Regions from separate parts of the Sorangium sp. So ce128 genome, predicted to be linked through region 2. Evidence: riboswitches for the same ligand, from Rfam matches in the RefSeq annotation. Region 2 holds a riboswitch; each other region holds the start of a gene.
The links. Region 2 has a riboswitch for cobalamin ahead of WME82_RS21430 (TonB-dependent receptor domain-containing protein). Riboswitches for the same ligand answer to the same signal wherever they lie in the genome.
Positions count from the first base shown of each region.

Region 1: linked by a shared signal. The riboswitch ahead of WME82_RS01265 (energy-coupling factor ABC transporter permease) and the one ahead of WME82_RS21430 (TonB-dependent receptor domain-containing protein) in region 2 are both predicted to bind cobalamin.
Region 3: linked by a shared signal. The riboswitch ahead of WME82_RS05080 (TonB-dependent receptor) and the one ahead of WME82_RS21430 (TonB-dependent receptor domain-containing protein) in region 2 are both predicted to bind cobalamin.

Region 1 covers NZ_CP150313.1:314,731-324,258, reverse strand. Annotated here, with positions in the region: gene WME82_RS01270 (enoyl-CoA hydratase/isomerase family protein) at 567-1,394, shown strand; cobalamin riboswitch at 2,301-2,508, shown strand; gene WME82_RS01265 (energy-coupling factor ABC transporter permease) at 2,607-3,320, shown strand; gene WME82_RS01260 (hypothetical protein) at 3,317-3,658, shown strand; gene WME82_RS01255 (CbiQ family ECF transporter T component) at 3,648-4,397, shown strand; gene WME82_RS01250 (energy-coupling factor ABC transporter ATP-binding protein) at 4,394-5,215, shown strand; gene WME82_RS01245 (CbiX/SirB N-terminal domain-containing protein) at 5,191-6,378, shown strand; gene WME82_RS01240 (DUF3209 family protein) at 6,402-6,776, shown strand; gene WME82_RS01235 (FAD-dependent oxidoreductase) at 6,846-7,583, shown strand; gene WME82_RS01230 (cobalt-precorrin-5B (C(1))-methyltransferase) at 7,601-8,746, shown strand; gene WME82_RS01225 (precorrin-8X methylmutase) at 8,743-9,480, shown strand; gene cbiE (precorrin-6y C5,15-methyltransferase (decarboxylating) subunit CbiE) at 9,477-9,528, shown strand, end outside.
Region 2 covers NZ_CP150313.1:5,614,055-5,623,582, forward strand. Annotated here, with positions in the region: gene WME82_RS21425 (YncE family protein) at 1-74, opposite strand, end outside; gene WME82_RS21430 (TonB-dependent receptor domain-containing protein) at 68-2,146, opposite strand; cobalamin riboswitch at 2,306-2,532, opposite strand; gene dhbC (isochorismate synthase DhbC) at 2,775-4,037, shown strand; gene WME82_RS21440 ((2,3-dihydroxybenzoyl)adenylate synthase) at 4,034-5,704, shown strand; gene WME82_RS21445 (isochorismatase family protein) at 5,812-6,804, shown strand; gene WME82_RS21450 (siderophore-interacting protein) at 6,851-7,696, shown strand; gene WME82_RS21455 (2,3-dihydro-2,3-dihydroxybenzoate dehydrogenase) at 7,709-8,485, shown strand; gene WME82_RS21460 (PepSY domain-containing protein) at 8,540-9,436, opposite strand.
Region 3 covers NZ_CP150313.1:1,322,870-1,332,397, forward strand. Annotated here, with positions in the region: gene WME82_RS05065 (LysR family transcriptional regulator) at 1-452, shown strand, start outside; gene WME82_RS05070 (hypothetical protein) at 440-934, opposite strand; gene typA (translational GTPase TypA) at 1,025-2,911, opposite strand; cobalamin riboswitch at 3,062-3,269, shown strand; gene WME82_RS05080 (TonB-dependent receptor) at 3,508-5,709, shown strand; gene WME82_RS05085 (hypothetical protein) at 5,723-6,217, opposite strand; gene WME82_RS05090 (hybrid sensor histidine kinase/response regulator) at 6,676-8,580, shown strand; gene WME82_RS05095 (DNA-directed RNA polymerase) at 8,742-9,437, shown strand; gene WME82_RS05100 (ATP-binding protein) at 9,516-9,528, shown strand, end outside.

The DNA of each region.
Region 1 (9,528 bases), 5.3 Mb from region 2:
CGCGGGGGGCCGGCGGGGGCCCCTCCCACGAACTCGCGCCTTTTGGGGGGCCATGGCCGGCTGAGCGGCAGGGCCGATCCGGGAGGGCGTCGCACGGAGCAGGCCGGCGCTCGGGTTCGTGGGGCCCTACCCCGCCGGCCCCCCGCGCGGCACCCCCTCCCTCCCTGGCTCTCTCCAGGGGGATGATGACGGGGGAGCGACGACGGTAGCCGCGCGAGGCGAACACGGGTGTGCGGCTCGGAGGACGGGCGGTCTGCCCGACTGCCCACGATTGCACGCGGGCTCGCGGCAGGACCGTCATGTCGCGCACACCCGCACTCAAGCGGTGAGTTCGGATCGAGCGAAGGGCCGTGTCCCGGAACAGGCGCGCGACTCCTCCGGAAATCGCTCGCCTGGAAATCGCTCGCCTGGAAATCGCTCGCCTGGAAATCGCTCGCTTGGAAATCGCTCGCTCGTCGGCTCGGCAACGGCCTCGACACAGCGGGATCGGGAGGACACGGAATGACGCCTTCCCTGGCCCACGGCAGGCGCTTCCCCCCGGCGCGGGGCGCTGCTAACCACGCTCCATGACCGCTCAAGAACAGCAGCCGGGGGCCCCTGCTCGCGGTACGCTCCAGTTCGTCGCCGTCGAGCGCGCGGATCACGTCGCCACCGTGACCATCCAGCGGCCCGACAAACTCAACGCCCTGAACCCCGCCGTCCTCGGCGAGCTCACCGCGGCCTTCCGCGACCTCCTCGCGCCCGCCGAGGGCAACGAGGTCCGCGCGGCGGTGCTGACCGGCGCCGGCAAGGCGTTCGTCGCCGGCGCCGACATCGCGGAGATGGCGACCATGAACAGCATCGCCGCGAAGCGGTTCGCCGACGCAGGCCACCGGCTCGCCGAGCTCATCGAGACTGCCCCCTTCCCCGTGATCGCCGCCGTCAACGGCTTCGCGCTGGGCGGCGGCTGCGAGCTCGCCCTCGCCTGCGACTTCATCTACGCCGCCGAAGGCGCCAAACTCGGCCAGCCCGAGGTGAACCTGGGCGTCATCCCGGGGTTCGGCGGGACCCAGCGGCTGCTGCGACGGGTCGGGCCCGGACGCGCGCGCGAGCTCGTCTATTCAGGTGACATGATCACCGCCCAGCAGGCGCTGTCGATCGGGCTCGTCAACGCCGTCTTCCCGGCGACCGAGCTCCTCGCACGCGCCCGCGAGACCGCCCTCAAGATCGCCTCGCGCGGCCCGCTCGCCGTCGCCGCCGCCAAGCGCGTCCTCCTGCGCGGCGAGAGCCTCGACCTCGCCGCCGCCAACGAGCTGGAAGCCCAGGCATTCGCGGCGCTCTTCGGCAGCGAAGATCAACAGCTCGGAATGAAAGCGTTCCTGGCGAAATCGCAGGCCACGTTCACCGGAAAGTGACACCTCGGAAGACGCGAACCGCGCGCTCGAGGGCAAAAAAATACCGCGCATCACGCTGGAGGGGGGCCCAGAATGACCGCGGCAGGGAAACCGCGCCGGAGTCTTGAACGTCCGCCACGGTGCAGAAGAAAGACCGCATGCGCTCCGGGCTGGGGGGTCCGCGCCGGTGCGCATGCGGTAGTCAGATTGTGGCATCCGCAGGCGCATTGTCGATAACAAAGTGCAACGCGTGCACGCCGAGCGAGCAGAGCGCTCCGGGCGCGAAGGCAGCCAGGCGGGCGCGCGACCCACACACACCCGATCTGCGGGGATTCACGTTCGAGCCGGGCATACCCCTCCACCAGAGACAGCGCCCAGCGCAGCGTTCGTCTCGCATTCCGAGACGAGCGAACACGAAATCCCTCATCTCTTCAATAAGAGAGGCCACGAGGCAGCAGGCCGTACACCGGACACCTGCTCCCGAGTAAAGAGCCAGGACGAACAAAGCACACTGCGGAAGGAACGCGCCGGCTCCTGTATTCAAGCGCACGAGAGGCCCTCGTGCGGGCCCAGACCGAGACGGGGGCTGCGACCGCGCGGCGACAAAGTAAACAGGTTTTATCTAAGGTGGACATAATTCAAGACGTGTGCTCGACGACTCTTCGCGTGATGCGTCTGGGTCAATTTCTCGGCCTCGGGCCACCGCACGACAGGGCCTCGATCGCTCGTCGGCGCCCATGGCCGCTCGATGGGGGGGGCGCCGACGGGCGCGCGACGCGCCTCGGCAGCGATGGCCTCGTGCGCCTCGGCAGCGCCCCCGAGGGCGGGGTGTCCACCAGCGCAGGCATCACCGCCGAGCACCCTCCTCCACGATCGGGGCGCGACGTCCTTGACGCCGGGCACGAAACGGGATTACCGAGCACCGGCCTGACAATCCATTCCTCGGGTGCCCTCCGGGGCATAACAGGGAAGCCGGTGCAAAACCGGCGCGGTCCCGCCACCGTGAGTGGGGAGCTGCCTCCGAAGACCACTGGGCCCCATTGGAAGAGGCCTGGGAAGGTGGACGCAGCGCTGGGAGCTCGATCAGCTCCCTGAACCCATGAGCCGGGAGACCTACCCGAGCCTCCCACGAGGTGCAGCTTGCGCACGTCTTCGTGGCGTTCGGGTGCGGACTTCACCCGGAGCGCCGAAATCGGTCTTCACGGCCGCGCATTGTCGATCGCCGCCGTGTCCCTGGGGACGCTCCTCGCGCCCCGGCCCGCGGCCGCGATGCACCTCGCGGAAGGCGTCCTGCCGCTCGGCTGGTGCGCCTTCTGGAACGCGCTCGCCCTGCCCTTCGTCGCGATCGCCCTCCACCTGCTCCGGCGCCGCACCGAGCAGGACGCCTTCTACAAGCCGTTCGTCGGCCTCATCGCGGCCGCCGTCTTCGCGATCTCGTGCATGCCCGTGCCGGTGCCGACCGCCGGGACCTGCTCCCACCCGTGCGGCACAGGGCTCGCGGCGGTGCTCATCGGCCCCTGGATGACCGTCCTCGTCACCGTGGTGGCGCTCCTTATTCAGGCCCTCTTCCTCGCGCATGGCGGCCTCACCACGCTCGGCGCCGACGTCGCGTCGATGGGCATCGCGGGCGCCTTCACCGGATATTTCGCCTTCCATGTCGCGCGGCGCTGCGGCGCGAACCTCTGGGTCGCGGGCTTCCTCGCGGGCGTGACGTCGGACTGGGCAACCTACGCCACCACGGCGCTCGCGCTCGCGCTCGGGCTCTCGGGCGAGGGCTCGGTGACGTCCATGTTCACGGGCGTCGCCCTCGCCTTCGTCCCCACCCAGCTCCCGCTCGGCCTGCTCGAGGGCGTCATGACCGCGGGGGCGCTCGCCTTCCTGCGCGCCCGGCGGCCCGACATCCTGGACCGACTCCAGGTCGTCCGGCTCGCCCCGGGGGTGTCGTGACGCGGCGGCTCGGACAGCGCCCGCTGTCAGCGCCGCCCGCGCGGCGCGCGTGCGCGGCAGCGCTCCAGCTCGCCGGTTCATTCTGGCTCGCCGCCTGCGGCAACGCGTCCTGGGACGGCGTCGACGAGGCCGTGGTGCGCCGCGTCGCCGAGGACGCAGGGCGCCACGACACGGGGCCGCTGTTCGCGGGCCTCGAGGGCGACCTCCTGCTGTTCGCGTTCCTCTGGGCCGGGCTCCTCGCCGGCTTCGCCCTCGGCTATTTCTCGCGCGTGCTCTTCGTCGAGCGCGCGGGCGCGCCCGCGGGCAAGGCCGTCGGCGAAGGCCTCCGTGCGGACTGACCCGCCCGCGCGGCTCCGCGACGTGGACGCCCGGCTCCGCCTCGGGGCCGCCGTGGCGGCGTGCTGCGTCGCCGCGGGCGCGCGCTCGCCCGTCACGCCGGCCGCGCTGCTCCTCCTCGCGTGCGCGGCCCTCCGCCTCCAGGGCACGCCGGCGCGCGCCGTCCTCCGCGCCGCCGCGCCCGCCGCGTGGATCGGAGCGGTCGCGGCGGCGCTCGCGCTCGCGCTCACGCCGGGGGCGCCGCTCCTCCCCGGCGCGCCGTTCCCGGCCGACGCGATCACGGCCGAGGGGGCCCGCCGCGCCGTGGCCATCGGCGCGCGCGTCCTCGCGGCGGCCGCGGTGCTCCGGTGGCTCGCCGGCGCCGCCGCGCCCGCCGAGATCGAGGCGGCGCTCGCCGGGCTCGGCGTCCCCGCGGCCCTCGTCGAGCTGCTCGCGCTGACGCGGCGCTTCGCCGGCGTGCTCCAGCGCGCGGCCGACAGCGCGTGGAGCGCCGCCGCGCTCCGCGGTGGGTTCACGCGCCTCGGCGCTGCGGCGCGCTCGGCCGGCGCCGTCGCGGGCGTCGTGGCGCTCCGGACGCTGGAGCGCTCCGAGAGCGCCGCGCTCGCGATGCAGCTCCGCGGCTACCAGGGGAAGCTCCCCGTCGCCGACCGAAGGACGAGCGCGCCCGCCGCGAACGTCGCGTTCGCCGCCGCCGCCCTCGCGACCCTCGGGCTCAGCGTCGCCGCGGGAGAGGCCGGATGATCGCGCTGCGCGCCCCCCGGCTCGGCTACCGGCGCGGCGAGCCCGTGCTGCGCGACGTGCGCCTCGACGTCGCCGAGGGCGAGTCCGTCGCGGTGCTCGGCGGCAACGGCGCCGGCAAGACCGCGCTGCTCCGGACGCTCGTCGGGCTCCTCCCGGCGCCCGGCGGCGGCGTCGAGATCGCGGGCCGCCGCGTGGCCTCGCCCTCGGACGCCGTCGCCGCGGGCGCCGCGCTCGTGCTCCAGGACCCGGACGACCAGCTGCTCGGCGCGACGCTCCTCGACGACGTCCTGTTCGGCCCGCGAAACCTCGGCCTGCCCGCGCCCGAGGCGCGCCGCCGCGCCGAGGCGGCGCTCGCCGCCGTGCAGATCGCCCACCTCGCCGATCGGGCCATCGAGGCGCTGAGCTTCGGCGAGCGCAAGCGCGCGTGCATCGCCGGGATGCTGGCGATGCGGCCGCGGGTGCTGCTGCTCGACGAGCCGACCGCGGGGCTCGACCCGGAGGGCGAGCTCGCCCTGTGCCAGACGCTGCGCGCGCTCTCCGAGCAGCAGGGGACCACGCTGGTCACCGCGACACACGCGGTGGATCTCGTGCCGCTCTTCGCCTCGCGCGCGGTCTTGCTCGGCGACGGTCAGGTCCTCGCGGACGGGCCGCCGCGGGAGGTGTTCGCGCGGGGGGAGCTCCTCGCGCGGGCGCGGGTGCGGCGGCCGTGGGTCGCCGAGCTCTGGACCCGGATGAGCCCTGCGCCGCCGCGGGGCGGCGCGGGCCTCCCGCTCACCCTGGAGGAGGCGCTCGCGTGCATGACGACGGTCTCCTGCTGATCGGCCACGGCAGCCGCGACGCCGCGTCGAACGCCGAGTTCGAGGCGATCGTGGCCGATTACGCCGCGGCGCGGCCCGAGATCGCCGTGCAGCACGGCTACATCGAGCTCGCGACGCCGCACCTCGCCGACGCGCTCGCGGCGCTCGCGGCGCGGGCGTCGCGGGTGGCGGTCGTGCCGCTCTTCCTGTTCGCGGCGGGGCACGTGAAGAACGACATCCCCCTCGCTCTCGAGCGGGCGCGGGCCGCGCACCCGGGCGTGCGCTTCTCGGCGGCGCGGCCGCTCGGCGTGCACCCGGCGCTCGCGGAGATCGCGTTCGAGCGCGCCGCGACCGCGCTGCCGGCCGACCCGGCCGCGCGGGCCCGGTCGGCGCTCGTCGTCGTGGGGCGCGGGTCGAGCGACCCCGACGCGAACGGCGATTTCTGCAAGACGGCGCGCCTCATCGGCGAGGGCCGCGGGCTCCAGCTCGTCGAGCCGACCTTCATCGGCGTCACCCGGCCCTCGGTCGAGGAGACGCTGGAGCGGGTCGCGCGGCACCGGCCGGAGCGCGTCGTGGTGGTCCCCTACTTCCTCTTCGCCGGGCGGCTCATGACGAAGCTCGCCGAGCAGGTCGACCGCTTCTCGTCGACATACCCGTGGATCCGGGCGTCGCTCGCGCCGCACCTCGGCCGGTCGAGCGCGCTCGAGGGCCTGATCGACGAGCGCGCGCGCCAGGCGTTCGCCGGTGAGGCGCCGCTCCCCTGCGACACGTGCATGTACCGCACCGCGCTGCCGGGGCTCGCCCGGGAGGTCGGCGGGCTCAAGGCGATGCTCTACAGCGTGCGCCACACGCTCACGCACACGCAGGCGTCGAACCACCCGCACGCCCACCGCTCGCTGCGCAAGCACGTGCTCGTCTGCGGCAACGCCGATTGCGTGGACCGCGGCAGCCTGGCGCTGCTCGAGTCGGTGCGCAGGCTCGTGAAGCAGGCCGGCCAGCAGCAGCAGATCCGCGTGACGAGGACGTCGTGCATGGGGCGCTGCGGCGAGGGGCCGACGGTCGCCGTCTACCCCGACGGGGTCTGGTACCGCGGCGTCCGCGAGGAGGACGCGAAGGACCTCGTCGAGGAGCACCTGCTCGGCGACCGGCTGGTGGCCCGGCTCGTCGACGACATCATGCAATGAAGGATGGATAGGAGAGAACCGATATGGCCTGTCACGAGATCGCCGCGCTCCGCCTTGGGCTCATGAACATCCTCGGGATCGACGACCCGGGCGAGCGCGCGCACGAGCTCGCCGAGCTCGGCGCCGCGGCCGCCGAGCCCGGGCCGGTCTCGGCGATGCTGCGCGCCGGGGACCTGAAGAACCTCTCGCGCCTCTTCGAGGGGTCGCTCGTGGAGCTCCAGGAGAAGGTCGCGAAGACCGCCGCCGGCGACCCGAAGCTGCCTTACCTGCGCTCGCTCCTCATCCTCACGAAGCAGGTCGAGCTCGACCTGCGCGCCCAGGTCGACGGGCTCGGCCGGCTCTACCGGGAGCTCGAGGAGATGCACGACTTCGTGCACGAGATCTACCCGGCCGAGTGAAGCGCGGGCCGCTCACCGGAGCGGCCATGGGGCGCGTGATTGCGACCGCGCGGAGACAGGAGCGACGTCATGGCAACACAAGGCAACCCGAAGATCAGGATCGCCCACGCAACGCCGCTCGGCGACGCCGCCCGGCTGCTCCGGCTCGAGCGCGTCGACGGCGCGGAGGTCGGCTTCGCCGGCGGGCAGTACGTGATCATCAACACCGGCGTCACCCTGCCCGGCGGCAGGCTCGCGAAGCGCGCCTACTCGCTGCTCTCCAGCGACGCCGAGCAGCGCACGGTCGAGATCGCGGTGAAGCGCATCGGGGCCGGGCCGGGCTCGAACGTGCTCAACGACATCGCCGTCGGCGCCGAGCTCGAGTTCAGCGGACCCTGGGGCAAGCTGCGGCTCGCGCCTGGCTTCTCCGGCCGCGCGCTCGTGATCGCCACCGATACGGGCATCACCGCCGCCCTCGGGATCGCCCGGAGCGCGGCCGCCGCCGGCGCGGCGCAGCTCGACCTGCTCTGGCTCGTCGAGCCGGGCGAGACCTTCGCCTCCGAGCCGTTCGTCCGCGAGCGCCTCCCCGCCGCCGTCCGCCTCGCGGTCGCCCGCGACCTCCCCCCGATCGGCCACCCCGAGCGGCCGGCACGCGCGTGCGCCCTCGTGGAGCGAGAGCTCGCGGCAGGGCCCCACGACGCCGTGCTCTGCGCCGGCGACGGCGCGATCCTCTACCCGCTCCGCGACCGGCTCGCCTCGCTCGGCGCGCCCGAGGGCAGCGTGCTCCTGGAGAGCTTCTTCAACAACCCGATGAAGAAGTCCTCGTAATCGTTCAGGATCCCTGGATGGTAGAGGTCCGGCCGAGAGACCCGAAGGGGCAGCGCGAGGGGTTCACGACGGGCGCGTGCGCGGCCGCCGCGGCCAAGGCGGCGGCGCGCGTGCTCGCGCGCGGCGCGGCGGTCGACGCCATCGAGACCACCCTGCCGAACGGGCAGAAGGTCACCTTCCCGCTGAGGCGCTGCGATCGCGATGGGCCGCGCGCCACGTGCAGCGTCATCAAGGACGCCGGCGACGATCCCGACTGCACCCACGGCGCCGAGCTCGTCGCCGAGGTCGAGCTCCGCCTCGAGCCCGGCGTCGAGATCCGCGGCGGCGCGGGGGTCGCCGTGGTGACCAAGCCGGGGCTCGGGCTGCCCGTCGGCGCGCCGGCCGTGAACCCCGTGCCGCGCCGGAACATCACCGAGATGGTCCTCGAGGAGCTCGAGGGATCGGGCTTCGCCGGGGCCACGGTGACCCTCAGCGTCCCCCAGGGCGAGGAGATGGCGAAGCAGACCATCAACGCGCGGCTCGGGCTCATCGGCGGCATCTCCATCCTCGGGACGAGCGGGATCGTGAAGCCGTACTCGACCGCCGCGTTCCGCGCGAGCGTCGTGCAGGCGATCGACGTCGCCGCAGAGCGCGGCATCGCGGCGCTCGCGCTGACGACCGGCGGCAAATCCGAGGCGTACGCGATGAAGCTCTACCCGGAGCTCCCGGAGGAGGCGTTCATCCAGGTGGGCGACTTCATCGGCACCGGGGTCCGCCACGCCGCGCGGCGGCGGATCGCCCGCGCGATCATCGTCGGCATGATCGGCAAGCTCTCGAAGATGGCCGACGGCAAGATGATGACGCACGCCGCCGGCTCGGAGGTGAGCATGGAGCTGCTCGCGCAGATCGCCGAGGAGCTCGGCGCGCGGCCGGAGATCGCCGCCGAGATCCGGCAGGCGAACACCGCGCGGCACGTGCTCGAGCTGTGCCAGCGCGAGGGGCTCACCGGCGTGCCCGGGGGGATCTGCCGGCGCGTCGTCGAGCACACCTCGCGTCACGCGGGCGGCGCCCTCGAGGTGCACGCCTGCCTTGTCGATTTCAACGGGGCGCTGCTCGGCCGGTATCCGGCCGGCGACGCCGGTGCCATCGGTGCGGACAGAGCGGAGAAGGCGGAGGAGCCATGAGTGGTGATGAGGTGCGCGCGGTGAACGACATGCGGCAGATGACCGCGCTCGGGCGGCGCATCGAGGACAAGAGCTTCGCGATCATCGACGAGGAGGTCGGCGCGCACGGCTTCCCGGAGGCCGAGTGGCAGGTCGTCCGCCGCGTGATCCACGCGACAGCGGACTTCGAGTTCTCGTCGCTCATGCGGCTCCACCCCGAGGCGATCGCGCGGGGCATCGCGGCGCTCCGGGGCGGCGCGCCGGTCCTCGTCGACGTGAAGATGATCGGCGTCGGCCTGAACGAGCAGCGGCTCGCGTCGTACGGCTGCGCGATCCACTGCTTCATCTCGGACGACGACGTGATCCAGGCCGCCTCCGCGGCCGGCTCGACCCGCGCGATCGAGTCGATGCGCAAGGCGCACCGGCTCGGGCTGCTCGACGGGGCGATCGTGGCGATCGGCAACGCGCCGACGGCGCTGCTCGAGGTCGTGCGCCTCGCCCGGGAGGAGGGGGCGCGGCCGGCGCTCGTGATCGGCGTGCCGGTCGGCTTCGTGTCGGCGGCGGAGTCCAAGGAGGCTCTGCTCGAGTCCGGGCTCCCCTCCATCGTGGCGCGCGGCCGCAAGGGCGGCAGCCCCATCGCCGTCGCGATCGTCCACGCGCTGCTGCTCCTGTCGTCGGAATCGGCGGCATCGCCGGGATCGACAGGATCCGCGGGCTCCGCCGGCCCGGCCGAGCCGGCCAAGGTGGCGAGATGAGCGCGCGCCGCGCCGTCACCGTCGTCGGCATCGGCGACGACGGGTGCG
Region 2 (9,528 bases):
GGCGGCGGCGAATCCACGTTGCACCCGAGGATCGGAATCGAGATCGCGAACGCAAACAGTCTGATCTTCACCATGTTGACTCCAGTGTGAAAAACACGCTCCGTCCCGGGAGCGGAAACCCGACGACATCCGTACGCCGCGCGTCCAGGAGGTCCGCGACGCGGCCTCTCACCGCGAGGTGCCCGCCGAGCCACCTCGCCTCCGCGTCGAGGTCGAGGGTCGCTTGCTCCGCGATCACGCCGAGCCCGGCGGGATCGGCGTACCGGCTCGACTGGTACACGGCCCGGATCTCGCCCGACGCGCCCGAGAACACGGCGCCGCCCGGGCGCTTCCACTCGGCGTGCAGGCGCGGCGCGACGACGAGGCGCGAGCGGAACGGGAGGAGGTCGTTCCTCGTCGTCCGCCCCGGCGTCGTGTCCCGCGGATCGAGCAGCGTCGCCGCGATCTCGGCGCGGAGGAACCGGGTCACCTCGACCCCGGCCAAGAGCTCCGCGCCCACGACGCGGGCGCGGCCGACGTTGTACGGGTTCACGTAGCCCTGGCCGGAGCGCTCGTACGCGACGAGCCCGGAGACCGCGCTCCCGAACGCGAACACGTCGATGAAGGCGCCGCGCAGCACGGCGCCGCGCCCCGTCTGCGCCCGGATCCCGGCCTCGATCGTGGCGCCCGACTCCGGCGCGAGCTCCGCGTTGCCGTGGACGACGCCGGAGACGCCGTACACCTCGCCGAGCGTCGGGACGCGGACGTAGCGGCCCACGGTCGCGAGGAGCCGGAGCCGGTCGCTCCCCGCCTCCACGCCGACCCGCCCGGTCGGGACGAGCACGTCGCAAGGGCGCTCGCGGTCCGCCCCGGTGGCGTGGCACTCCCCGCTCGCGAGGGCGTGCAGCGCGAGCCCCTCGCCGAGGCGCGCCTCCGCGCTGACGGCGCCGCGCGCGAACGAGCGCCGCGCCCGCGCGAGCGGTACGTCGTCCGGCGCGCGCGAGATGCCCTCGCGCGCGACCGAGAGCACGGGCCGCACCCGGAGCCGGTCGGCGAAGGAGAGCGTCGCCCCGAGCGTCTGCTCCAGGCGGCGGCCGGCGAGGCGGAGCTCCGGCGTGAGCAGCGCGAGCTCGAAGAGGGGATCATGGACCTCCGACCGCGCCTCGATGAACGAGGTGCGCGCCTCGAGCGTGTGCTGCGCCTCTCCGCCGAACGGCACCCGCGCCGCGACGGACGTCAGCGCGCGCCGCGACTCCCCCCGCGCCTCGCGGGACGGCAGGAGCGCGAGCCTCGGCACGCCCTGCTCGCGGCCGGTGCCGTTCGCGATCACGTCGACGATCGCGCCGCCCCCGAGCTCGACGCGCGCGAGCGCCCAGGCGTCGATCGTGCGCACGTCGGCGTTCTGCCGGCGTTCCAGGGTGTCGTCGCTCTCGTCGAAGAGCGTCCCGCCATCGTTGACGAACGCGTAGCGGTTCTCCGCGGCCTCCGCGCTCACCCCGACGATCGCGCTCACCGGGCCCGCGCTGGCGCCGGCGAACGCCCACCCGCGCCGCGCGCCGAGCGAGCCCGCCATGGCGCCCGCGCCGGCCGTCGTCCGGGAAGGCCGCCGCGGCTCGAAGAAGATCGCGCCGCCGGGGCCGAGGCGGTCGGCCTCGATGGGCGCGTGGCCGCGGTAGATCTCGATGCGCTCGATGAGCCAGAGGGGCACGAGGGAGAGATCCGCCGTCCCCACGACGTCGTCGTTCAGGCGGACGCCGGCGAGGTACACCGGCGTCTGCGTGGCGGTCGCTCCCCGGAGGGCCGCGGTCGCCGGCCCGCCGAAGCCGCCCGACTCGATGATGAGGACGCCCGGCTGCGTGCGGAGCACGTCCGCTGCTCCGAGCCCCGCGCCGGTGAGGCGCTCGCGGCCCAGCACCGACCCCGCGACGGACCTGTCCTTGGGCGGCGCGGGCGCGCGCATGCGATCCCCCTCGACGCGCACCTCCAGCGGGTCTGTCCCCGGTGGAGCGGCAGCGCGACCGCCCTCCTGCTCGGCCTCCGGCCTGCGCGGATCGTCGGCGCGGGCGGCCGGCAGGGCCGCCACGGCGCTGCAGGCGGCGAGCGAGAGCCAGCACGCCACGCCGGCGCTCCGGCGCCGCCGCGACCGACGATCCGAGGAATCAACCATTCACGCGCCGCCTGCCCGCGTCGACCCAGCGCTGCTCCGGGTGAGCTGAGAGCCGAAGCGAGGGGGCTGCGTGACGGGCCACGGCACCGCGCGCGAGCGTGGTGGTCCAGAGCCTGCGCGCCTTCCCCTCGAAGGCTCAGGTCAGCGCGCGCCAGAGCACCGGCGCGCGCACCTTCGGCAGGTCTTCGGACTCACGGGCGATGCGGCCGTCGCCGGTCGCTCTCCTACACATCACCGCTTCCCAGGCTGCTCTGGTGCATGCCCAGTGCTTCTTGGTGATGGTCGTTCCCGTTCACCGCTGCGGGGGCAGTCCCGGATTCTCACCGGGTTCCCTTTTCAGCTCGCCAGGGGATGGCCGGACGAGCACCGATGGCGGGGCGACTCGTCGCACCCGTCACGCAGGATGTCAACGCAGAAGCGAAGGCCCGGAGCGCCCCGTCCACCGGCCCACCGGCGACGCACACCCGAGACAGAACCGGGAGTCCCTTGACAGTCTTGCACGCGCGTGCCATGAGTTACTTGAAACTGATTTTCTTTATCAGTTATCAGAAACGAGCGGCCCGAGACCTGACGTCCAGCGCCCGATGATCCGAGCCCACGTGGCTCTCGACGCCCATCGGAGCTGAATGTGACGAGTTCCATCTCGATACCGGCCTCTGTCGGGCTGCCCGCGGTGAACGCAGGGCAGCTGTTGAAGCAATACACCCCTGAGTCGGCGTTCTTCTTCGCGTCGCCGACACGCACGCTCCTCGCGCAGGGCGTACACGACATGATCCTCGAGCCGAACGGCGCGGATCAGGGCGACCGCCTCGCGGACCGCGTCACGAGGGTGCTCGCGGCGGCGTCGAGGGCCGGCCAGGGCCTCCCCATGGTGGTCGGCGCGGTGCCGTTCAACAGCACGTCGCCGGCGCACCTCATCGTGCCGAGGGCGATCCAGAGCGCGGGCCCGCTCAACCACACGTCGGAATCGCCGCGGTCGCACCTGCCGATCACCATCCAGGAGCTGCGCCAGGTCCCCGAGCCCCGCGACTACGTGCGCGGCGTCGAGACGGCAGTGGGCCTGATGCGGTCCGAGGCGCTGAGCAAGGTGGTCCTCTCCAGGATGCTGGAGATGGTCCTGCGAGAGCCTGTCGATCTCCGCCTCGTCCTCCAGCGCCTCTCGCAGCAGAACCGGAACGGCTACACCTTCGCCGCCAACCTCTCGGATCCGACCGCGGGGCTCTCCAGCGCGGAGCGCGGCGTCCCGACCTCGCGCGCGCGGACGCTCATCGGCGCGAGCCCGGAGCTGCTCCTGTCCCGCTCCGGGCTCCGGGTGATCGCCAATCCGCTCGCCGGCTCCGCGGTCCGCAGCCCGGACCCCGACGAGGACCGCCGGCGGGCGATCGCCCTGCTCGCGTCCGAGAAAGACCGGCACGAGCACGCGATCGTCGTCGACGCCGTCGCCGCCGCGCTCCGGCCGTTCTGCCGGCGCCTGAGCGTCCCCGACGAGCCTTCGCTCACGCAGACCCCGACGCTGTGGCACCTGTCGAGCCGGCTCACGGGGGAGCTGCGCGATCTCTCGATCTCCTCGATGAAGCTGGCCACCGCGCTGCACCCGACCCCCGCGGTGTGCGGATACCCCACGGACCGCGCCCGCGACGCCATCGAGGCGATCGAGCGGTTCGATCGCGGGTTCTTCACGGGGCTCGTGGGCTGGTCCGACGCGAGCGGCGACGGCGAGTGGGCGGTCGTCATCCGCTGCGCCGACGTCGCCGGCCGGGCGCTCCGCCTCTATGCCGGGGCCGGGATCGTCATCGGTTCGAACGGCGAGCACGAGCTCGCCGAGACCACCGCCAAGCTCGGGACCATGCTGAACGCGCTCGGCCTCAACCAGGCGCCGGAGATGGCATGAGCGCTCCGGAGGAGAGCCGGCAGGCGCCCGCGCAGGCGCGGCCGCAGGCGCTCGACGGCTGGACTCCGTGGCCGGCCGAGATGGCCGATCTCTACCGGCGCGCCGGCTACTGGCGCGGCGAGACCTTCGGGCGCCTGCTCCGCGAGCGGGCCGCGCGGCACCCGGATCGGATCGCGCTCGTCAGCGGCGATCGCCGGCTGAGCTACGGTGAGCTCGATCGGCGCGCCGATCGCCTCGCCGCGGGCCTGCTGCACCTCGGGCTCCGGCCGGGGGATCGCGTCGTCGTCCAGCTCCCGAACATCGCGGAGTTCTTCGAGGTGTGCTTCGCGCTGTTCCGGCTCGGGGCGCTCCCCGTGCTGGCCCTGCCCGCGCACCGGCGCGCCGAGATCGCGGTTTTCTGCGAGCACACCGAGGCGGTCGCGTACGTCATCGCCGACCGGGACGGCGGGTTCGATTACCGCGCGCTGGCGAGCCAGATCCGGCGCGACGTCAGGACCTTGCGGCACGTGCTCGTGGCCGGCGATCCGGGCGAGCACACCGCGCTCTCCGGCCTGGACCGGGAGCCCGTCGAGCTCCCGGAGCCCGCCGCGGGGGACGTCGCCTTCTTCCAGCTGTCCGGCGGGAGCACCGGCGTACCGAAGCTCATCCCGCGGACGCACGACGACTACCTCTACAGCGTGCGGGCCAGCGCGGAGATCTGCGGGCTCGACGAGGGCAGCGTTTACCTCGCCGTCCTCCCCGTCGCGCACAACTTCACGCTCAGCTCACCCGGGAGCCTGGGCGTGCTCCACGCCGGCGGCCGCGTGGTGCTCTGCCGCCGGCCCAGCCCGGACGAGGCGTTCCCGTGGATCGAGCGGGAGCGGGTCACGATGACCGCGCTCGTGCCGCCGCTGGCCTCGGTCTGGTTGGAAGCGGCCCGGACGGCGCGGCACGACCTGTCGAGCTTGAAGGTGCTCCAGGTGGGCGGCGCCAGGCTCCCCGCGGAGGTCGCGCGCCGCGTGGGGCCGACCCTGGGCTGCAAGGTGCAGCAGGTGTTCGGGATGGCGGAGGGGCTCGTCAACTACACCCGCCTCGAGGACCCCGACGCGATCGCGATCGAGACGCAGGGGCGGCCCATCTCGCCCCACGACGAGGTCCGCGTCGTGGACGACGACGACCGCGACGTCGAGCCCGGACAGGTCGGTCACCTGCTCACGCGAGGGCCCTACACGATCCGCGGGTATTACAGGGCCGACGCGCACAACGAGAAGGCGTTCACGCGCGACGGCTTCTACCGCACGGGCGATCTCGTGCGGCGGACCCGAGAGGGCTACCTCGTCGTGGAGGGCCGCGCCAAGGATCAGATCAACCGCGGCGGCGAGAAGATCGCGGCCGAGGAGGTCGAGAACCACGTCCTCGCCCACCCGGCGGTGCGCGACGCGGCGCTCGTCGCCATGCCGGACTCGCACCTCGGCGAGCGATCGTGCGCGTTCCTCGTGGCCCGCGGGCAGCCGCCGCCAGCGAGGGAGATCAACGCCTTCCTGCGCGAGCGCGGCGTCGCCCAGTTCAAGGTGCCCGATCGCATCGAGTGGCTCGACGCCCTCCCGACGACGAGCGTCGGCAAGGTGGACAAGAAGGCGCTCCGCCGGTGGATCGCCGACAGGCTCGCGCAGGGCGCGCGCGCCTGAGAGGACAGCGCGGGCCCAGGCGGCGCAGCGACGCCCGCGGCCCGTTCCATCGACAGGAGCGCTGCGATCACGAGAGAGAGAGAGAGAGAGAGAGAAGAGGAACGACCATGGCCATCCCCCGCATCCAGACCTATCGCATGCCACGAGCCGAGGAGCTCCCGGGGAGCCGGGCGTCATGGCGGCCGGACCCGGGGCGCTCCGTCCTCTTGATCCACGATATGCAGGAGTATTTCCTCGGCTTCTACGACGCGAGCGCGTCCCCGATGGTCGAGCTGATCGCCAATGCCCGCCTGCTCCGGGAGCGGTGCGCAGCGAGCGGGATCCCGGTCGTCTACACGAAGCAGCCCGCCGAGCAGACGATGGCCCAGCGCGGCTTGCTGACGGATCTCTGGGGGCCCGGGCTGACGCAGCAGCCCGACAAACACGAGATCGTGCGCGAGCTCGCGCCGGGAAGCGCCGACACCGTCCTCACCAAGTGGCGGTACAGCGCCTTCCAGCGCACGGAGCTGCTGGATCTCTTGCGCCGCTGGGGCCGCGATCAGCTGATCGTGTGCGGCGTGTACGCGCACATCGGGTGCCTGCTGACCGCGTGCGAGGCGTTCATGAACGACGTCCAGCCGTTCCTCGTGACCGACGGGACCGCCGATTTCTCCCGGCAGCAGCACGACATGGCCATCGCCTACGTCGCGCAGCGGTGCGGCGTCGCGCTGCCGACGAGCGACGTCCTGGCCGCGCTCGCGCCCCGCGAGCGGACGAGCACCCCGCAGCGCGACGCGCCGGCGCCGGCGCAGCTCGGGGCGACGCAGGACCGGGCGCCGTGGGTCGAGCGCCTGCGCGGCGACGTGGCCGAGGTCCTCGACCAGCTCCCCTCGGCGATCTCCGATCGCGATGGCATCCTCGATCTGGGGCTCGACTCGATTCGGCTCATGACGCTCGTCGAGCAGTGGCGCGCCGCGGGGATCGACGTCGCGTTCGTGGACCTCGCCGAGCTGCCGACGCTCGGGCACTGGTGGGAGCTCCTGTCGGCCCGGCTGCCGCGCGAGGCGAGGCCAGCGCCCCGGCACCGCGCGGAGGCGCCCCTCCAGGAAGCCGCCCGCTGACCGGCCGAGCTTGCCCCACGACGGCTTCCCCATGGCACAGGTCACCATGAATCAGGTCGCGACATCCCCACCCAGGACGGTGGCGCGCACCCCGCCGCGCCTCCTCGAGGTGCTGCGCACGACCGCGATCTCCCCCCGCATGCGGCGGATCACGCTGGGCGGCGAGGCGATCGCGGGGTTCCCCGCGCGCTGCGGCGGCGCGCACATCAAGGTCTTCTTCCCGCGCGGCGGCCAGGCGGCGCCGGAGCTGCCCACGCTGGGCCCGGACGGCCCCGCCTGGCCTCCGATGCCGCGGCGGCCGATCACGCGCACGTACTCGGTGCGCAGGTACGACGCGCAGGCCGGCGAGCTGGACGTGGACTTCGTCCTGCACGGAGACGACGGCCCCGCGTCGCGGTGGGCCCACCACGCCAGGCCGGGCGATCGCATCGGCATCGCCGGGCCGGGAGGCCCCGATCCGATGCTCGGCCCCGCGGACTGGTACCTCCTGGCCGGCGACCTCTCCGCGCTGCCGGCCATCGGCGCGCTGCTCGAGGCCCTGCCGAAGACGGCGCGCGGCCACGCCATCGTCGCGGTCCCCGACGCGGCGGACGTGCAGGAGATCGATCGCCCGCCGCACGTCGCGCTGACCTGGATCTACCTGCAGGGCGAGCACGCCCCGGGCCCCCGGCTCGAGGCGGCCGTCCGCGCCCTGGCGTGGCCAGCGGGCCGCGTCTTCGCCTGGGTCGCGGGCGAGTCGTCGTCCGTCGTCGCGATCCGCGATCACCTGCTCGACGAGCGCGGGCTCGGGCGCGAGGCGCTGTACGCGATCCCCTACTGGAAGGCCAGCCAGTCCGAGGAGGCGTATCACGCGGAGCGGCACCGGATCATGGACGGGCTCGACAGGGCCTGACGGGAGCGATCGATGGAGTTCAAGCACAAGGCGGCGCTCGTCACGGGCGCGGCCCAGGGGATCGGCGAGGCCGTCGCCCGGAGGCTCGCCGCGCGGGGCGCCGCGGTGGCGGCGGTGGACGCGAACCGGGAGCGCCTGGGCGCCGTCGTCGCCGGTCTCCAGGCGAGCGGCCATCGCGCCGCGGCGTTCGCGGTGGACGTGGCCGACGGCGAGGCGGTCGACGGCGCGGTGGAGCGGATCGAGCGCGAGCTCGGCCCCATCGAGATGCTGGTCAACGTGGCCGGCGTGCTGCGCGTGGGCGGCGCCCTCTCGCTGAGCGACGACGACTGGGAGCGCACGTTCGCTGTCAACACCCGGGGGGTGTTCAACGTGAGCCGGGCGGTGGCCCGCCGCATGGTGACGCGCCGATCGGGGTCGATCGTGACGGTCGGGTCCAACGCCGCGCGCACGCCGCGGATGAACATGGGCGCTTACGCGGCCTCGAAGGCCGCCGCGGCCCAGTGGACGAAGTGCCTCGGCCTGGAGCTCGCGCAGCACGACATCCGGTGCAACGTGGTGTCCCCTGGCTCGACGGACACGCCGATGCAGCGCGCGCTCTGGGCGGATGATCGCGGCGCTCAGGCGGTCATCGCCGGCGCTCCAGAGGCGTTCCGGCTGGGCATCCCGCTGCGCCGGATCGCCACGACGGACGACGTCGCCAGCGCGGTGCTGTTCCTGCTCTCGGACGAGGCGCGGCACATCACGATGCACGACCTCTGCGTCGACGGCGGCGCCACGCTGGGCGCCTGATCCCCGCCCGGCGGGAGCGCCGATGTCCGCGAGCGCGGACACCGCGCGCCGGGCTCACGGGCCTTCCTCTCCCACGTTCCCGAACAGCGCGTCCGACGCCGCGCCGACCATCACCACCGCGGCGAGCGCCACGGCGGCGGCGATCGCGAGGGCTCCGAGGACCCGCGAGGGCTTCATCTGCCACCACATGGCGAGGCCGCTGAGCGCCCACACGACCAGCGTGATCCCGGTGATGTCCGCGAAGAGCGCCCAGAGCCACGCCACGCCGCCGTGCACGGGGAAGTGGTGCGTCTTGTGGAGCGTCTCGAGCACCTCGACGAAGCGAGGCCACCCCCGCGCGCCGGCTGGCCGCCCGTCGAGCCACCCCGTGCCCAGGTTGTACGTGACGTTCCAGGCGCGGCCGTCCGCGTCCCGCATGCCGAAGCGCAGCTCCGGGCTGATCTTCGGGTGGGCGCGCAGCGGCGCCGCGGCGTCGACGCCGATCTTGGGCAGGAGATCCTTTATCTGCTCCTGCACCGCCGCCATCCTGTGTCCAGGCAGGTCGATCGCGACGCCGGCGAACGGGGGCGCGGGGGCCTCGGGCTCGGGAGGGTGGCTGGAGACCGTCGCGCTGCCGTCGTCGAGGCGCAGGATCACCACCTGGCGTCCCCCGTCGGCGCGCGGCGCCGCGAGCAGGGGCCACCCGGAGAACGCGCCCGGGGTCCCCGGATCGAGCGTGTAGCGCGAGGGCGAGCCGGCGTTGAGCTGCTCGACGACCTGGCGCGCGAGCTCGCCGGGATCCCAGGGCTGGAACCCGGTGAGCGCCGACAGCCGCTCTCCCGAGAGCGACCGGCTGTCGATGTCTCGCCCGATCTGCGGGTGATTGAAGAGCGTGCCGCTGATCCCGAACAGCAGTATCCAGGGGAACAGCAGCAAGCCCAGGTACATGTGCACGCGCCGCACGACCTTCATGATCGCGCCGTAACGCGGCCGCCCGCGGGGGCCCCGTGGCGAACGGGGCCCTCGCGCGGCGTCGTCCCTCATCGCTCCTTCGTGATCGGGCG
Region 3 (9,528 bases), 4.3 Mb from region 2:
TCGGGCTCTATGCATCGGAGGCCTACCTCGCCGAGCGCGGCCCGCCGGACTGGGGCCGGCAGTGCGAGGGCCACACCCTCGTCACCATGAACGACGATCCTCCGGCGATCGCCGACCTGTCGTGGGTGCGCGCCGTCGCCGCGAAGGCCCGCGTCGCCGCGCGCACCAACGGCCGCGAGCCCCAGGCGACGATGGGGGCCGCCGGCGTCGGGCTCGTCTGCCTGCCCCGCTACCTCGGCGACGCGACCGCCGGCCTTTGCCTGCTCTCGCCGCCCTCGCCGCCGCCAGGGCGCAAGCTGTGGCTCGGGGTGCACCGCGATACGCGCGGGGTGCCGCGCGTGAAGGCGCTCGTCACGTTCGTCGCCGACGCCCTCGGGCCGCTCCGGAGCGCCCTCGACCCCGGCGCGCGGCCGCGCGCGTCAGGCGACGAGCGCCCCCGCTACCGGCCCTGATCGCGCTGGCACGCCCTGAGCTCCTCGAACTGCGCGTCACACGTCTGGGGCAGGAAATCGGTCGTGCACTCCCGAACGCGCCCGCTCAGGCAATCGAAGAGCGACGCGACCGACGGCGCGAGGAACTCGCAGGGGATCCGGTCCGCGGAGGCGACGGTCTCGCCCGCGCAGTCGAAGAAAGGGGCGGTCAGCGCGTTGCAGGGGCGCTGCTCGGAGAGCAGGTCGGCGCAGCGCTCGCTGCACCGGAGCTCCGGACACGTGACGCCGTCGAAGAGCGAGCAGAAGAAATCGCACGAGGCCCTCTGCTCTTCGATGGAGGGCCCGCCGGAGCTCGCCGATTGCGACCCCACGGCCGCGCCGGCGCCCCCGGCGCCGTCGGAGCTCCCGGGGAGCCCGTCGACGACGACGGCCCCGCCGCAAGCGCCCGCCCCCGAGAGCGCGACGAGCGAAGCCAGGAAAGCGAAGAGCAGCGGCGTTCTCATCAGGGCATCCTATCGCGCGGCAGGCACGGCAGGGGCGCGCGTCGGGCGCATCGGGCGCGCGTCAGGCGCGCGTCGGGCGTCCGATGCCGCTCACTCCACCGCCTGCGATTGCTCGATCGCGTCCTCGCGGCGCTCCCGGCGGTTGCACGCGAGCACCTTCTTGCGGACGCGCACCGCGTCGGGCGTGACCTCGACGAGCTCGTCGCCGTCGATCCACTCCATCGCCGTCTCGATCGTGAGCAGCCGCGGGCTGGCCAGGAGGACGTTCTCGTCCTTGCCGTGGTTGCGCACGTTCGACAGCTTCTTCTCCTTGATGACGTTGACGTCGGTGTCGTTCGGCCGGTTGTGCTCGCCGATGATCATCCCCTCGTAGACCTCGACGCCGGGGACGATGAAGAACATGCCGCGCGGCTGCAGGTGGTGCAGCGCGTACGGGGTCGCCACGCCGACGCGATCGGCGACGATGGCGCCGGTCGGGCGGCGCATCATCGGGCCGCCCCAGGGCGCCCAGCCGTCGAACATCGTGTTGAGCAGGCCCGTCCCGCGCGTCGCCGTCAGGAACTCGCCGCGGAAGCCGATGAGCCCGCGCGACGGCACCCGGAACTCGAGGCGGGCGCGGCCGAAGCCGGGGTTCGTCATCTTCACCATCCGGCCGCGCCGGGAGCTGAGGCGCTCGGTCACGATGCCGACGTAGGTGTCCGGCACGTCCACGACCACGAGCTCGAGCGGCTCCATCACCTCGCCGTCGATCTCGCGCGTCACCACCTCGGGGTTCGAGAGCTGCATCTCGTACCCCTCGCGCCGCATCGTCTCCACGAGGATCGCCAGCTGGAGCTCGCCGCGGCCGAGCACCACGAACGTGTCGGGCACCTCCGTCGGCTCCACCCGGATCGCGAGGTTCTTCATCGCCTCGCGCTCGAGCCGCTCCTTCAGGTGACGGCTCGTGAGGTACTTCGACTGCTTGCACTTGCCGGCGAAGGTCGACGTGTTGACGCCGATCTTCATCTTGATCGTCGGCTCCTCGACGACGATGCGCGGCAGCGCCTCGGGGTGCGCCGGATCCGTGATCGTATCGCCGATCGTGACCGCGTCGAGCCCGGCGATCGCGATCACCTCGCCCGCGACGGCGCTCTCGACCGCGACGCGCTTCAGCCCCTCGTAGGCGTAGAGCATCTTCACGTAGCCGCGCGACTGGCCGCCCTCGCCGAGGAGCGCGACGTCGGCGCCGGACCGGGCGGTGCCGCGGACCACGCGGCCGACCGCGAGCCGGCCCACGTAATCGTCGTGGGTCGTGTTGCAGACGATGACCTGGAGCGGACCGTCGGGGTCGCCGGAGGGGCCGGGGACCCGCTCGAGGATGGTCTCGAAGAGCGGCTCGAGGTCCTTCGCCTCGTGCTCGAGCTCGCGCTTCGCCTGGCCGAGCTTCGCCACGGCGTAGAGCGTCGAGAAGTCCATCTGCGCGTCGCTCGCCTCGAGGTCACAGAAGAGGTCGAACACCTCGGAGAGCACCTCGTGGGCGCGCGCGTCGCTCCGGTCGATCTTGTTGATGACCACGATGACCGGGAAGCCGCGCTGGAGGCACTTCGAGAGCACGAAGCGCGTCTGCGGCAGCGGGCCCTCGGCGGCGTCGACGAGGAGGAGCGCCCCGTCGGCCATCATGAGCGTGCGCTCGACCTCGCCGCCGAAGTCGGAGTGGCCGGGCGTGTCGACGATGTTGATCTTGACCCCGCGGTACCGGATGCTCGTGTTCTTCGCGAGGATGGTGATGCCGCGCTCCCGCTCGAGGTCGTTCGAGTCCATGACGCGCTCGGCCACGACCTCGTTCTCTCGGAAGGCGCCCGACTGGCGGAGCATGTGATCGACGAGGGTCGTCTTCCCGTGGTCGACGTGGGCGACGATGGCGATGTTGCGGAGATCGTTACGGGGCATATACGGCGGCGGCCGTGTAGCACGCGACCCACGGAGGAGCGAGCCCATCCTCGCTAGAGCCCGAACGTTCGGCCTGCACGGCAGGCCCGCGTCGAGGCGCTCGGATGGAGAGCGCGAGGCGCGCGCATGGCGCGAGAGCGGCGCGCGTCGAGCGGGCGAGCGGAGCGGTAGCGATTGACAGCCGAAGGCGCACGGCCATAGGGTGCGCGCCGTGCTGGTGCCCGGGCGTTCGCCTGGGCCGAAGAGGGAACCCGGTGAAACTCCGGGGCTGCCCCGCAGCGGTAAGCGAGAACGACCTCCACCCCAAGCACTGGCCCGACGAGGGCTGGGAAGCGGTGGACAGTAGGGAGCCGGTCAGACCGGAGCGCTCGCGAGCCCGAAGACCTGCCAGCGCCCGGCGGCGGGAGACATCCGGCGCCGGTTCGACCTGGGAGCCTCGAGGGAGGCGGTGAGGTCCGAGCCGGTGCAGCTCTGCCTCTGCCACGTCCCGGATACCGAACCGCCCCCCGCGTCGCCTTCCGGTCGCCCGCGGGGGCGAGAGGTCGGTCCAGCGCACCGTGCGATGGCCAGCCATTTCGTCCTCGCGGAGCTCGACGCGAGCGGCCCGACGCCGCTCCGCGCGATTGCGGCGAAGGAGGACACGAATGCTGCGCGAGACGGTCACGACGAGCGACGGGCACCGCCATCCATTTCATCTGCTCGCCGCGTTATCCATGGTGCTGGCCGCCGCGCGGCCCGCGCGCGCCGAGGGCGACACCCCCGGGTCGCCCGCTGCCCCGCCGGAGGCCGCCGCTGCAGAGCCCACCGGCGAGGGCGCGCCCGCTGGCGACGCCGCGATCGAGGTCACGATCCAGGCGGAGAAGCCGGGCAGCGAGGCCGCGTCGCGCGTCTCCGTCGGACACCGGGAGCTCGAGCTCCGGCCGAGGCTCCGGCCGGGCGACATCCTCGAGTCGGTCCCCGGGCTCTTCGCCGTGCAGCACGCGGGCGGCGGCAAGGCGAACCAGTACTTCCTCCGCGGATTCGACGCGGATCACGGGACCGACGTCGCCTTCTTCGTCGACGGCGTGCCCGTCAACATGGTCAGCCACGGCCACGGGCACGGCTTCACCGATCTCTACTTCATGATCCCGGAGCTCGTGACAGGGCTCGACGGGTACAAGGGGCCTTATTACGCGAGCATCGGCGACTTCGGTACGGCGGGCGCCGTCAACCTGCGCTTCGCCGAGAAGCTCGAGGAGAGCTACGCGCAGGTCAGCCTGGGGCAGTACGGTATCCAGCGCGGCCTCGTCCTCGCCTCGCCGGATCTCGGCGACGCGTGGCGCGCGGTGGCCGCGGCGGAGATCTACCGGAACGACGGGCCGTTCCTGAGCCCGGAGCGGCTCGAGCGCTTCAACGTGTACCTGCGGGCCACGCACGATCTCGACAACACCGGGAAGATCCAGATGACCTGGATGTCGTATGGATCGACCTGGCACGGCTCCGGCCAGATCCCCGCGCGCGCCGTGTGCGGCGAGGGCGAGCAGGGCGGGTTGAACCCGCCGCCGTCGGCGTTCGGACAGCCGTGCATCGACCATTTCGGCGCCGTGGATCCGACCGAGGGCGGGGCGACCGAGCGGCACATGGCGTCCGTCGCGTACTCGACCGCGTGGCGGGACGCCGATCTGAGCGCGCTGGCCTACCTCGTCCGCTACCGCTTCACGCTGTACTCGAACTTCACCTTCTTCAGCGAGGACCCCGTCCACGGCGACCAGATCGAGCAGAACGACGACCGCACGGTCGGCGGCGCCGATCTCCGCTTCCGCAGGCAATACGAGCTCGGCGGGGCGAGGTTCACGACCTCGCTCGGCGCGCAGATCCGCGCGGACGCGATCGACAAGTCCCTCCACCACGACGAGGCGCGCGAGCGGATCGAGGAGAAGAGCAGGACCCACGTCGATGAGAGCCAGATCGGCGTCTACGTCGAGCAGGACGCCCGGCTCCGGCGCTGGCTCCGCGTCGTGCTCGGGGCGCGCGCGCAGTGGATCGACGTCAACGTGGACGATCCGGGCGAGGACCTCGAGGCGGCGGGGAACAGGTCGAGCGGCGCCCGGGGACAGATGCAGCTGCTCCCGAAGCTCACGGCGATCGTGTCGCCCGTCGAGGGGGTCGATCTCTTCGCCCACTTCGGGCGGGGCTTCCACTCGAACGACGCGCAGGGCGTGGTGCTGGGGCAGGGGGCGGCGACGCTGATCACGCCCGCGACGGGCTACGAGGTCGGCCTGCGGGTCGCGCCCTTGCGCGGGCTGTCGCTGAGCGGGGCCGCGTTCCTGCTCGACCTGGACTCGGAGCTGGTCTGGAGCGGCGACGCGGGCGCGACCGAAGCGTCGGGGCAGACGCGGCGCTACGGGATCGAGATCGGCGGGCGCTACCGGCTCGGGAGCTGGCTCTTCGCGGACGTGGACGCGACCTTCACCCGCGCGCGCTTCCGCGAGAACGCCGGCAACGCGAGCGCGGTCGCCCTCGCGCCGACCCAGACGCTGACCGCGGGCGTCGGCGTCCGCCCGACGCTCGGCGCGTTCACGCCGTTCGCGGCGCTGCGGGTCAAGGCGATCGGCGCTCGGCCCGCGACCGAGGACGAGTCGCTCACCGCCGAGGGGTTCACGGTCGTCGACGCCAACGCCGGGCTGCGGTGGAAGAACGTCGAGGTGGCCGTGGACATCCAGAACCTCTTCGACACGACGTGGCGCGAGGTCCAGTTCGCGAGCGAGTCGCGGCTGCAGTACGAGCCGGCCGCGGTCACCGGGATCCACTACTCGCCGGGGTGGCCGTTCACCGCGATCGGGCGGGCGACGCTGTACTGGGAGTAGGCGCAGCGCCGGCTCATGTCCGGCGGAGGTCCTCGCGCAGCGCGTCGAGCGATGCCCGGAACGCGGCTTCGCTCACGGCGGCGCCCGTCGCCAGGGGCAGGAGCTCTGCGAACATCTGCCAGGCTTCCCGGATGTCACATACCCTGTGCGGATAACGCTGACGGGCAATGAGCGTGAGCCCTGTCACGACGCTGCGAACCATCGCCGCCTGGAACCCCGAGCCCTCGAAGACGACCGCTGAGCACCTGATGGTTGCGCTCGCCTCCGCGAGGAAGCTCGCGATCGCCCTGCGCGCGGGCGCCGACGGCAACGACGCCCCGCTCTCGACGAGGGTGAGCAGCCCTATGCCGCGCGGGTGCTTCTTCGCGAACTCCGCGCACGCGTCGCTCAGGTGGCGCGCGGCCTCCTCGGTCGTCTCGCGGCGCCAGATGACGCAGAAGATCTGGTGCCAGGAAGTCAGGACATAGTCCGGTTGTCTGGTGACCAGGTGCCAGGGGTCAGGATGCATGATCGTGCTCGTTCTGGAGCGGTCGCAGCGGAGATGCTCGCGGGGGCCTCAGGGTACACCGGCCAGGGTACACCGGCGTCTCTTTCCCCGCGACACGCACGCACACCAACTCGAGCGTGAGCCACCGGGCGTCGATAACGGATCCGCGCCGCGCGCTCTCGGCGCTGATGGGCAAGACAGTACCGGTGCCGTCGAGGTTGGGTGGCTCGCACTGGCCACGTTCGATGGCGCCACAATCGATGAGTCCGTCTTGACAGTCTCGAACCGCTCCAGCGGGTAGCCGTGGCCCTGCGCGGCCGCCGGCGGGCGCTCTCGACGCCGGCCCACGCGGCAATTGCTGTGCTCGTCACTCGCGGCTGCCGGCCGCCACGATGACCGCTCGCAGACGCGGAGAGCAGGACGGGAACGGAGAGCCTCGCCGCGTGGCAAACGTGTACCCATGCTGTAGGCTGTGCCGCATGGATCCGACGGGGCTCGGCGCCGATCTGCAATTCCGCATGCTGATCGAAGGGGTGAAGGACTACGCCATCTTCATGCTGGACACCGAGGGGCGCGTGATCACGTGGAACGCCGGCGCCGAGCAGATCAAAGGATACTCCGCGCAAGAGGTGATCGGTTCGCACTTCTCGCGCTTCTATCCGGCCGAGGCGATCGAGCGGAAGTGGCCACAGACAGAGCTCGCCGAAGCGCGGCGCGTAGGCCGCTTCGAGGACGAAGGCTGGCGCGTGCGCAAGGACGGCTCGATGTTCTGGGCGAACGTCATCATCACGGCCCTCCACGGCCCCGACGGCGAGCTGCGCGGCTTCTCCAAGATCACGCGCGATCTGACCGAGCGCAAGCGCCAGGAAGAGTCGCTGCGGCAGAGCGAGGAGCGCTTCCGCACGCTGGTCGAAGGCGTGAAGGATTACGCCATCTTCATGCTCGACCCCGAGGGCAGGGTGGCCACGTGGAACGCCGGCGCGGAGCGGATCAAGGGATATTCCGCGCGAGAGGTGATCGGCACGCATTTCTCGCGCTTCTATCCGGCCGAGGCGATCGAGCGCGGCCGGCCAGAGACGGTGCTCGCCGCCGCGCGGCGCGAAGGCAGCTTCGAGGACGAAGGCTGGCGCGTGCGCAAGGACGGCTCGATGTTCTGGGCGAGCGTCCTCGTCACGGCCATCCGTGGTCCGGGCGGCGAGCTGCGCGGCTTCTCCAAGATCACGCGCGATCTGAGCGAGCGCAAGCGCCTGGAGCAGATGGAGTCCAACGCGCGCCAGATGGAGGAATTCGTGGCGATGCTGGCGCACGAGCTGCGCAATCCGCTGGCGCCGATCGCCAACGCGACCAGCGTCCTCAAGCTCGAAGGCCAGGACAACGCCCAGGTCGTCTGGGCAGCCGGCCTGATGGAACGGCAGCTCGGTCAGCTCGTGCGGCTCGTCGACGACCTGCTCGACGTGAGCCGCATCACGCGCGGCAAGATCGCCCTGGAGTCCAAGCGGATCGACCTCGCCGACGTGGTGACGCGCGCGGCGGAAGCGTCCCGGACCTGGATCGACGCGCGCGAGCAGACCCTGGAGCTGCAGCTGCCCGCCGAGCCGCTCGCCATCGTCCCGGGCGACCTGGCGCGGCTCACGCAGGTGGTGAGCAACCTGCTGCACAACGCGGCGAAGTTCACGCCGCCGCGCGGCGCGATCCGGGTCACCGTGGAGGCGGACGACGCGCACGCGATCCTCCGTATCCGCGACAACGGCGTGGGGATATCGCCCGAGCTGCTGCCGCAGGTGTTCGATCTGTTCACGCAGGGGGAGCGCGGCCTCGATCGCGTCGAGGGCGGGCTCGGCCTCGGATTGACGATCGTGCGCCGGCTGGTCGAGCTGCACGGCGGGACGGTCCAGGCGCTCAGCGAGGGGCCCGGCGGCGGCAGCGAGTTCATCGTGCGATTGCCGCGGCTGACGCGCCCCCTCGCGCCGCCGACGGTGGGCGCGCCCGCAACGAAAGCCGGGCGCAAGCTGCGCATCCTCGTCGTCGACGACAACCACGACTCGGCCGAGAGCATGGCGCTGCTGCTCAAGCGCATGGGCAACGACGTGCACGCCGTGTTCGACGGCCCTTCAGCGCTCGAGCTCGCGGCGCAGCTCCAGCCCGACGTCGTGCTGCTCGATATCGGCATGCCGGGCATGACAGGGATTGACGTCGCGCGCGCGCTGCGTCGCACTCCCGGCCTCGCGGGCCTATCGCTGTTCGCGATGACCGGTTACGGCCAGGAATCGGACCGCCGCATGACCCGGGAGGCCGGGTTCGACGTGCACCTGGTCAAGCCGATCCGCGCGGAGGTGCTGAAACAGCACCTGGCGGACATCGCCAATCGTCCTGGAGCCGGCTGAGCGCCTCATCCCGTCGCGCGCCCCGGAGGCGGCGGCGACTCCGCCGTTGCGTCGCCAGGCACCCTCGCGGCGGGCGGCTCGCTGTAAGCTGCGTCCGGCCGCCCCGTTGCGAAGAGGTGCGCCGCGGCGATCTCGCCGGGGCCTCCTCAACGAGGGCTTCCATGCCGTTCTCCGTCCACACGACCCACGCCGCGGCGCGCTGGCGCCTGTCCACGGCGTCCGCCCCGCTCTTCCTGGCGCTCCTTTCGCTCCTCCTCCTGGGCTGCGGCCCCCGCCTCGTCCCGTTCACGCACGAGCTCCGGGTGCAGCGCGACCTGAGCGACAGCGACGTGAAGAACCTGCAATTTTACGTTTCGCACCCGATCGCGCTGCGCCGCGAGCTCACGGCCGAGAGCTCGCAGGTGACGAGCAGCCACAAGCTCCTGCTCGTCTCCGGGAAGGTCATCGAGGAGGTCGTCGTCGAGGAGCGCACGCCCGGCGTGGTGGTCGCCGCTCGCGGCGGCGCCCTGTCGGTGAGCTTCGAGCCCGGCGCGTCGCTCACGTTCTCCGCAGGCCCCGAGCTCTTCGGGCCCGCGCCGCCCGCGCCGTCGTTCCCGGGCTTCGCGACCCCGCCCGATCCGTTCCCCGGCAACACGGAGCCGCTCCTGGCCAGCCCGAGCGCGGCCGGCGACGGCAGCGGCCCCGGCGGCAACTACTGGCTCGCGGCCGGGCCCGGCCGCGAGATCCGTTACCAGGGCAAGGTGTTCTCGGTGATCGAGGACAGCCTGCGGGCGCACCTCCTGATCGACGCCGACGCGCTCGAGGAGGTCGTCGAGCGGCGCACCGTCCTCCCGGGCGTGCGCCTCCCCGCCCGCTGACGCGCGGAGGCGCGCCCCGCCGCGGGCCGGGGCGCCGTTGCGAGGGCGCGCGCCCTGCGCTTCCATGCCGCCCGCCTCGTGACCACGCCGC